DNA from 2 places in the Diaphorobacter sp. LR2014-1 genome. Region 1 is predicted to be linked to the other one. Evidence: predicted binding sites of a transcription regulator. Region 1 holds the regulator's gene; the other holds the start of a gene.
The links. The regulator FNR, encoded in region 1, switches genes on or off when oxygen is low (the NO sensors DNR and NnrR bind a similar motif). The targets are predictions, from matches to a motif close to TTGATNNNNATCAA.
Positions count from the first base shown of each region.

Region 1 (3,409 bases):
AAACAGCAATTCACCTTGGCACATCAACGCCATGATGACTGCGCGGCGCACTAAGTCGTCCTTGGTCAACGCCAGCCCGCGCACCACAGGCAAATGCCCCTGGTTAATGCAGTCGTAATACTCGTCTAGCGTTTTCACATTTTGGCTATAAGTAGCGCCCACGCGCCCGATGGCAGAAACGCCCAGACCAATCAGGTCGCAATCGGGCTGCGTGCTATAGCCTTGGAAATTGCGGTGCAGCCTGCCTTGCCGCTTGGCCACCGCCAGCGCATCGTCTGGCAGCGCAAAATGGTCCATGCCCACGTAGACGTAGCCGGCCTCCTGGAACACATCAAGTGACCGGGCCAGCATGGACACCTTGGCCGAAGCCATGGGCAACTCGGCCGTGATGATGCGTCGCTGCGATTTGAAGCGTTCTGGCAAGTGAGCGTACGCATACAGCGCGATCCGGTCTGGCCGCAGCTCGGCTACCTGCTCCAAGGTGCAATCAAACGACTCCGGTGTCTGTCGCGGCAGCCCGTAGATCAAATCCACGTTCACCGATTCAAACCCGAGCTTGCGAGCCGCATCGACCAACGCGAACACCTTTTCGGCAGGCTGAATGCGGTGCACGGCCTTTTGTACTTCAGGGTCGAAATCCTGCACGCCAAAGCTCAGGCGATTGAAACCCAGCTCCGCCAACAATCCCAGCCGCGCTTCATCCACGGTCCGGGGGTCCACTTCTATGGAGTACTCCCCCCCCGGAACGAGGACGAAACTGCGCCTCAGCATGCCCATCAGTTCGCGCAAACCGTCATCCGTCAGAAAAGTAGGCGTGCCTCCGCCGAAATGCAGCTGGCTCACATGCTGACCCACACCGCAGTGCGCCGTATGCAGGTCGATCTCACGGCTGAGGTAACGCAAGTAGACCTCTGCCCGCTCTGGATGCCGGGTAATGATCTTGTTACACGCGCAGTAATAGCACAGCGATTCACAAAACGGGATGTGGACATAAAGCGACAAAGGCATCGCCTTGGCTACCGAACCCACGCGACGCTGCTGCAGCGCAAGGATGTATTCCCGCTCGCCAAAAGCCTCGACAAAACGATCAGCAGTCGGATAAGAGGTGTAGCGCGGCCCTGGGACGTCAAAGCGACGCAGGAGCTCTGTTGTAACAACGGTCATGACGGGATTCCTTGCACTTTCATATCACTGTGCCGTAGAGTCCCCCATGAGTCCTTGACGTTGATCAAGCGCCCATAAGGTCCTTGTGGCGACAATTTGACTTCGGCTCAAAGTCGTCCAACGGCCTACGGCATTCCATGTCTCCCAGCCGTTCAGAGGTAAGCTCAAGCCATGAACAGGGTTCCCATGCATACGAATCTCCAGACCATCAAAGTTGCCTGCTCAAACTGCAATCTGCGTGAGCTGTGCATGCCCGTGGGTCTGGACGACCAGCAACTCAAGCGCATCGATGACATTGTTGCTGTACGACGCAAGATCAAGCGTGGCGGCACGCTTTTCCGGAACGGTGAACCCTTCACATCCCTTTTTGCTATCCGCACCGGATTCTTCAAGACCTGTGTCGCCACCGAAGACGGTCGCGACCAAGTGACAGGTTTTCAAATGGCGGGCGAGATCATCGGCCTGGATGGCATCGTGAGCGACCGTCACACTTGCGATGCGGTAGCGCTTGAAGACGCCGAAGTATGCGTCATGCCTTTCGATCGTATTGAAGAGTTGTCGCGCGAAGTAACGGCACTACAGCACCATGTGCACAAGATCATGAGCCGCGAGATTGTTCGCGAGCATGGGGTCATGCTGTTGCTGGGGAGTATGCGTGCCGAGGAACGCCTTGCCGCATTCCTGTTGAATCTCGTACAACGCTTGCATGCCCGGGGTTTCTCACAATCCGAATTGGTGCTGCGCATGACACGCGAAGAGATCGGCAGCTACCTGGGATTGAAACTGGAAACCGTCAGCCGCACGTTTTCGAAGTTCGTGGAAGAAGGTATTGTGGAAGTAAAACAGCGCCATGTGCGCATCGTCGATACCGATGCGCTGAAGCGCATTGTCAACAGCCAGCAAGCCTGCCATTAAGCCTGGGTTTTTGCTGATTCATAACTGATGGGCGGAAAGATCAGGAAACGTATTTGGCGCAATCAGCCGGCCGCGCCCCTTTGGGCACGGGGCAGCGATTCAACTCAAAGGGCGAGAGTGACAACAGCGTCGTCAATGCGCTGGAAGCCATGAGTACGAACCAGAACGTGAAAAAGGCGATGGTATACACACCTTCGCGCGAGAGATGCAGGGGTTGATCAAACCACTGCAGCGCTTCTGGATCCACGAAGGCGAACACCACCATTTCCATGACGCCCGCCATCAAAAAGGCCGGCCACGCGATCCACATCAATCGTTGCATCCACATTCGCCCATCTCCTAGCAGGTGTAGTTGACAGCCTAGCATCTGTTCTCCGGCATGCAAAGAGGACTCGCCCTGCCGGTCAGCGCGGTTGATCCTCCAGCGGAGTAGCTGCATGGTTGCGCCCCTTCATGGCAGGCGTCATGTCGCCCCCAGACTCCTTCAGGGTCTCGTTGATGTTCAATCCCCGTTGGTAATAGTCTTCCGCGATGACGGGGTCAGGTTGGCTCACGGCCAGCCAGAGGGTCACGAAGCCCGCAATGATGACTATCACCGGCCCCGCGATGACAAGCCAGACATGGCCAAACGTCCACCAAGGCTTTCCTGCGTCTTCCAGATTCATGGGGGAATTACTCGACATCGATACCAACTCCTCGCTCATTTATGAGCACAGCTTGTTCATTTGCATTCCACGACCGCCTTCAGCGAGGCACAAGGAACACGGATTTCTCTGCCACTTGGGCTTTATCACCCTGCGCTTGAATATCGAAATACACCGTATGCGATCCGGGAGATGCTGAGCCATACGGAATTTGAAGACGGACAACCACCCATCGGGATTCCGCCGGTCCAATGTCAATTGCGGTCTCGGACGCCACTTCCAGCCCTTCCATGCCGTGGGCGCTGATGGTGTAGCGCTGCGCCCCCTCCGTGGCGTTCATGATCTGCAGCCGGTAGATATTTTCCAGCTTGCCTCCCGCCACGATGCGCGAGAGCGCAGCGCGGTCGCGCACGATGTCCACCTTCAACGGGGTGCGTACCACCAAGCTGGCCAGCATGCCGACGCACAACACCACCAGCACCGCTGAATAGAACAACACACGGGGTCGCAGCACGCGTTTGAGCATTTGCGACTGGGTCCAGTGGTTCTTGACGCCGTTCTGCGTCGAGAAGCGAATCAGCCCGCGCGGATACTTCATCTTATCCATCACGGTATTGCAAGCGTCCACGCAGAGACCGCAACCAATGCATTCGTATTGCAGTCCGTTGCGAATATCGATACCCGTT
Region 1 covers NZ_MTBE01000003.1:99,472-102,880, forward strand. Annotated here, with positions in the region: gene hemN (oxygen-independent coproporphyrinogen III oxidase) at 1-1,164, opposite strand, end outside; gene fnr (fumarate/nitrate reduction transcriptional regulator Fnr) at 1,336-2,079, shown strand; gene BV908_RS03820 (hypothetical protein) at 2,120-2,407, opposite strand; gene BV908_RS03825 (FixH family protein) at 2,484-2,744, opposite strand; gene ccoG (cytochrome c oxidase accessory protein CcoG) at 2,824-3,409, opposite strand, start outside.

Region 2 (3,409 bases), on a different contig from region 1:
CACGTGGGCCAGCGCGTTGCGGTTGAAGGCCGCGGTCACGCCGGCGGCGTCGTCGTACGCGGCCTCCAGCACGGCCACGTCCTTGGGCAGGTCGAAGCCGATCAGCAGGCCGCCATCGTCCAGCGCCAGTTCGCGCATGTGCCGCAGCAGGGCCAGTGCCTGGGGCGGGTCGAAGTTGCCGATGGACGAGCCAGGGTAGAAGACGAGGCGGCGCGCGCCGGGAACGTCCGACGGCAGGTGCACACCCCGGGTGATGTCCGCGCCCACGGCGCGGGCATGCAGGCCCGGCAGTGCCACACGCAGGCGCGCGATAGCATCCCGCAGGTAGTCGGCGGAGATGTCCACCCCCACGAAGTGCGTGGCCCGTACCAGCGCGCAGAGCTCGCGCGCCTTGTCGCAATTGCCCGCCCCGGGCTCGATCACCACACGCGCCGGGCCTACGGCCTGGGCAATGGCGTGCCCGTGGCGCCGCAGCAAGGCACGCTCGGTACGCGTGGGGTAGTACTCGGGCAGGCGGGTGATGGCCTCGAAGAGTTCCGAGCCCCGCTGGTCATAGAAATACTTGGGTGAGAGCGCCGCCTGCGGCTGCAACAGGCCGGCCAGGATCTCGCCGCGTTCGTCGGCCGAGGCCACACCCGCGGGCGGCTGCGGCGGTGCCAGGCCGAGGTGGTGAAGGACGCCGTCAAGCCGAGCAAGGGGAGAAACTGCAGACATAGCGCTGCAGCGTAGGCCACCTGCCAACGCGCCCCTGCAATCCAACGACACCTCTTCAGGTAGGACGCACGCGCGATCTGCAGGGCAATCCACAGTGCACCTCTTGTGCCGGATTGCCCGCTGTGGTTGGCTTTTTCGCCGCCCTGCCAATAAAGGATCAAATCGGGCGGAAGCGCTTGCCCATCAAGCGCAAATAGCTCCTTCAATGAGAGCATCGATTTACCGTCCGCCGAGGATAAAAAAAGGGCCGGCGCATGCGCCGGCCCACCCCACCATGAAGAACGGAACTTGCGTGCTTAGAAGCGGTAGCCCACGCCCACGCCGAACAGCACCGGGTCGACCTTGAAAGTGCCCACGCCGCGCACGTCGGTGTCGATGTACACCTTCTTCACGTCCACGTTCAGGGACCAGTTCTTGTCCAGCGCATAGTCGAAGCCCACTTGCAGGGCACCGCCCCAGCTGTTGCGCTTCACGTCCAGGCCCGCGGGCAGCTTCACGCTGGAAAAGCGCGTGTAGTTGACACCAGCGCCCACGTACGGCTTGAACGCGCCGAAGTTCGTGAAGTGGTACTGCAGCAGCAGCGAGGGCGGCAGGTGCTTGAGCGAGCCGATCTTGTCGCCGTTCAGGCGCACGTCGTGCTTTTGCGGGTAGGTCAGGACCAGTTCGGCAGCGAGGTTGGGCGTGAAGAAGTACGAGACGTCGACTTCAGGAATCCACTTGTCGTTGATGCTCACGCCCGCGTCGCCGGCGGCACCGTTGTTGGCGCTGTCCAGATGCACCGCGCGTGCACGCACCAGCCAGGAACCTTCCGCAACCTGCTGCGCGAAGGCAGCGCCGGAGGTCATCGCACACAGAACGGCCAGGGCCAGAAGATTCTTTTTCATGTTGACTCGATACGTTGGGTTGACCGGGGACGACCCCCGTGCACGTATTAAGCCCACGAGTAATATGGTCAATATTGCTGCAGATCAAACCCAGAATCTGTGTGTCTATTCGTATGTGTCTATTTCGTCACAAACGGCGGCATATGGCCTCACTCAATGCGTGCCATTGGCAGCCGCCTTGCCGCGCAGCCGCCCCACCAGCGTCCACACCGCCAGCACCACGGCGCCCGCCACCAAGCCCACCACGGCATTGAGCAGGTTGGTGACCAGCACCGACCACAGTCCGCCCAGCGGCCAACCCTGCACCGCCGCGCCCACGCCCTCGACGGCATGATGCAGCGCCGGCACGCCATGCACCAGGATGCCCCCGCCGACGAGGAACATGGCTGCGGTGCCGACCACCGACAGCGTCTTCATGAGCCAGGGAGCGGCCGCGACGATGCCGCGGCCCAGGGCCTGTGCCGCGTTGCTGGCCTGGCGGCTGAGCCACAGGCCCAGGTCGTCCAGCTTCACGATGCCCGCCACGAGGCCATAGACCCCCACCGTCATCAGGACGGCAATGCCCGCCAGTACCGCCACTTGCTGCGCAAAAGGCGCGCCCGCGACGGCGCCCAGGGTGATGGCGATGATTTCGGCAGAGAGGATGAAGTCGGTACGCACGGCCGCCTTGATCTTGTCCTTCTCCACCCGCGCCAGGTCCACGTTGGGATTGGCGTTGGCCTGCGCATGGATCGCGTGTTGCACGGCATCTTCCTCGGGCGTGTGCAAAAGCTTGTGCGCGAGCTTTTCGCAGCCTTCGAAGCACAGGAAGGCCCCGCCCACCATGAGCAGCGGCGTCACGGCCCACGGCGCGAACGCGCTGATGAGCAGCGCCGCCGGCACGAGGATGGCCTTGTTCACCAGGGATCCGCGGGCCACGCCCCACACGACGGGGATCTCGCGCTCTGCCCGCACGCCCGTGACCTGCTGGGCATTGAGCGCCAGGTCGTCGCCCAGCACCCCTGCGGTCTTTTGCGCCGCCACTTTGGTCATGACGGACACGTCGTCGGCCATGGCGGCGCTTTTCTTGGCGGCCACCTTGGTCATGAGGGCCACGTCGTCCAGGATGGTGGCGATGTCGTCAAGCAGGGTCAGAAGGCTGGCGCCGGCCATGGGTGAGTTCCTTTCAAGAAGCCGCCATTCTGAATGAAAACACCCCTAACGCATGTGGGACAAGCGCTGACAGCTATTGTTTTTGCAATACGGTGGGCAGGCGTACCATGGCGGCATGCCCTCTCGCACTGCGTCCTCGCGCCCCGTGCGCACCGCCGCCGCGCTGGCCGCGCTGGTGCTGTCCGCCTGCGCCGGCCCGTCGGCGCGCCTGGGCGTGGGTGTGCCGGTGGGGCCGTTCAGCGTGGGCGTCGGCGTGGGTTCGGGCGGCGTATCAGCCGGGGTGGGCACCGGCGTGGGGCCGGTGGGCGTCGGAGTGGGAGTGCACCCAAGCGGCCAGGTGACTGGCGGCGTGGGCGTGGGTGCCTCGGTTCCCATGGGCGGCGCACACGTCGGAGCCGGCGTGGGCTCATCCACCGTGCTGCACGATCCGTACCGGCCGCCGCAGCCACCCGCGCCGGCGGCGCCGTCTTCCGGCGGCCCGACCCTGCAGTGGCGCGACTCGCACGGGCGCATCGTGCCCGAGTGCCATGTGCGCGGCGGCTGCTAGCCGCGCGCCGCGGCGCCGATCACCCCACCCACTTGCGTGCGTTGCGCCACACGCGCATCCAAGGGCTGAACGCGTCCTTGCCCCCCGTGGCGGCCAGATCGGTCCAGCTCAT
Region 2 covers NZ_MTBE01000030.1:17,741-21,149, forward strand. Annotated here, with positions in the region: gene egtD (L-histidine N(alpha)-methyltransferase) at 1-714, opposite strand, end outside; gene BV908_RS17125 (OmpW family outer membrane protein) at 1,011-1,598, opposite strand; gene BV908_RS17130 (DUF808 domain-containing protein) at 1,752-2,750, opposite strand; gene BV908_RS17135 (hypothetical protein) at 2,866-3,297, shown strand; gene purL (phosphoribosylformylglycinamidine synthase) at 3,317-3,409, opposite strand, start outside.
Region 2: BV908_RS17125 (OmpW family outer membrane protein) is a predicted target of FNR. The motif match lies at 1,673-1,686, and genes of this name have one in related genera.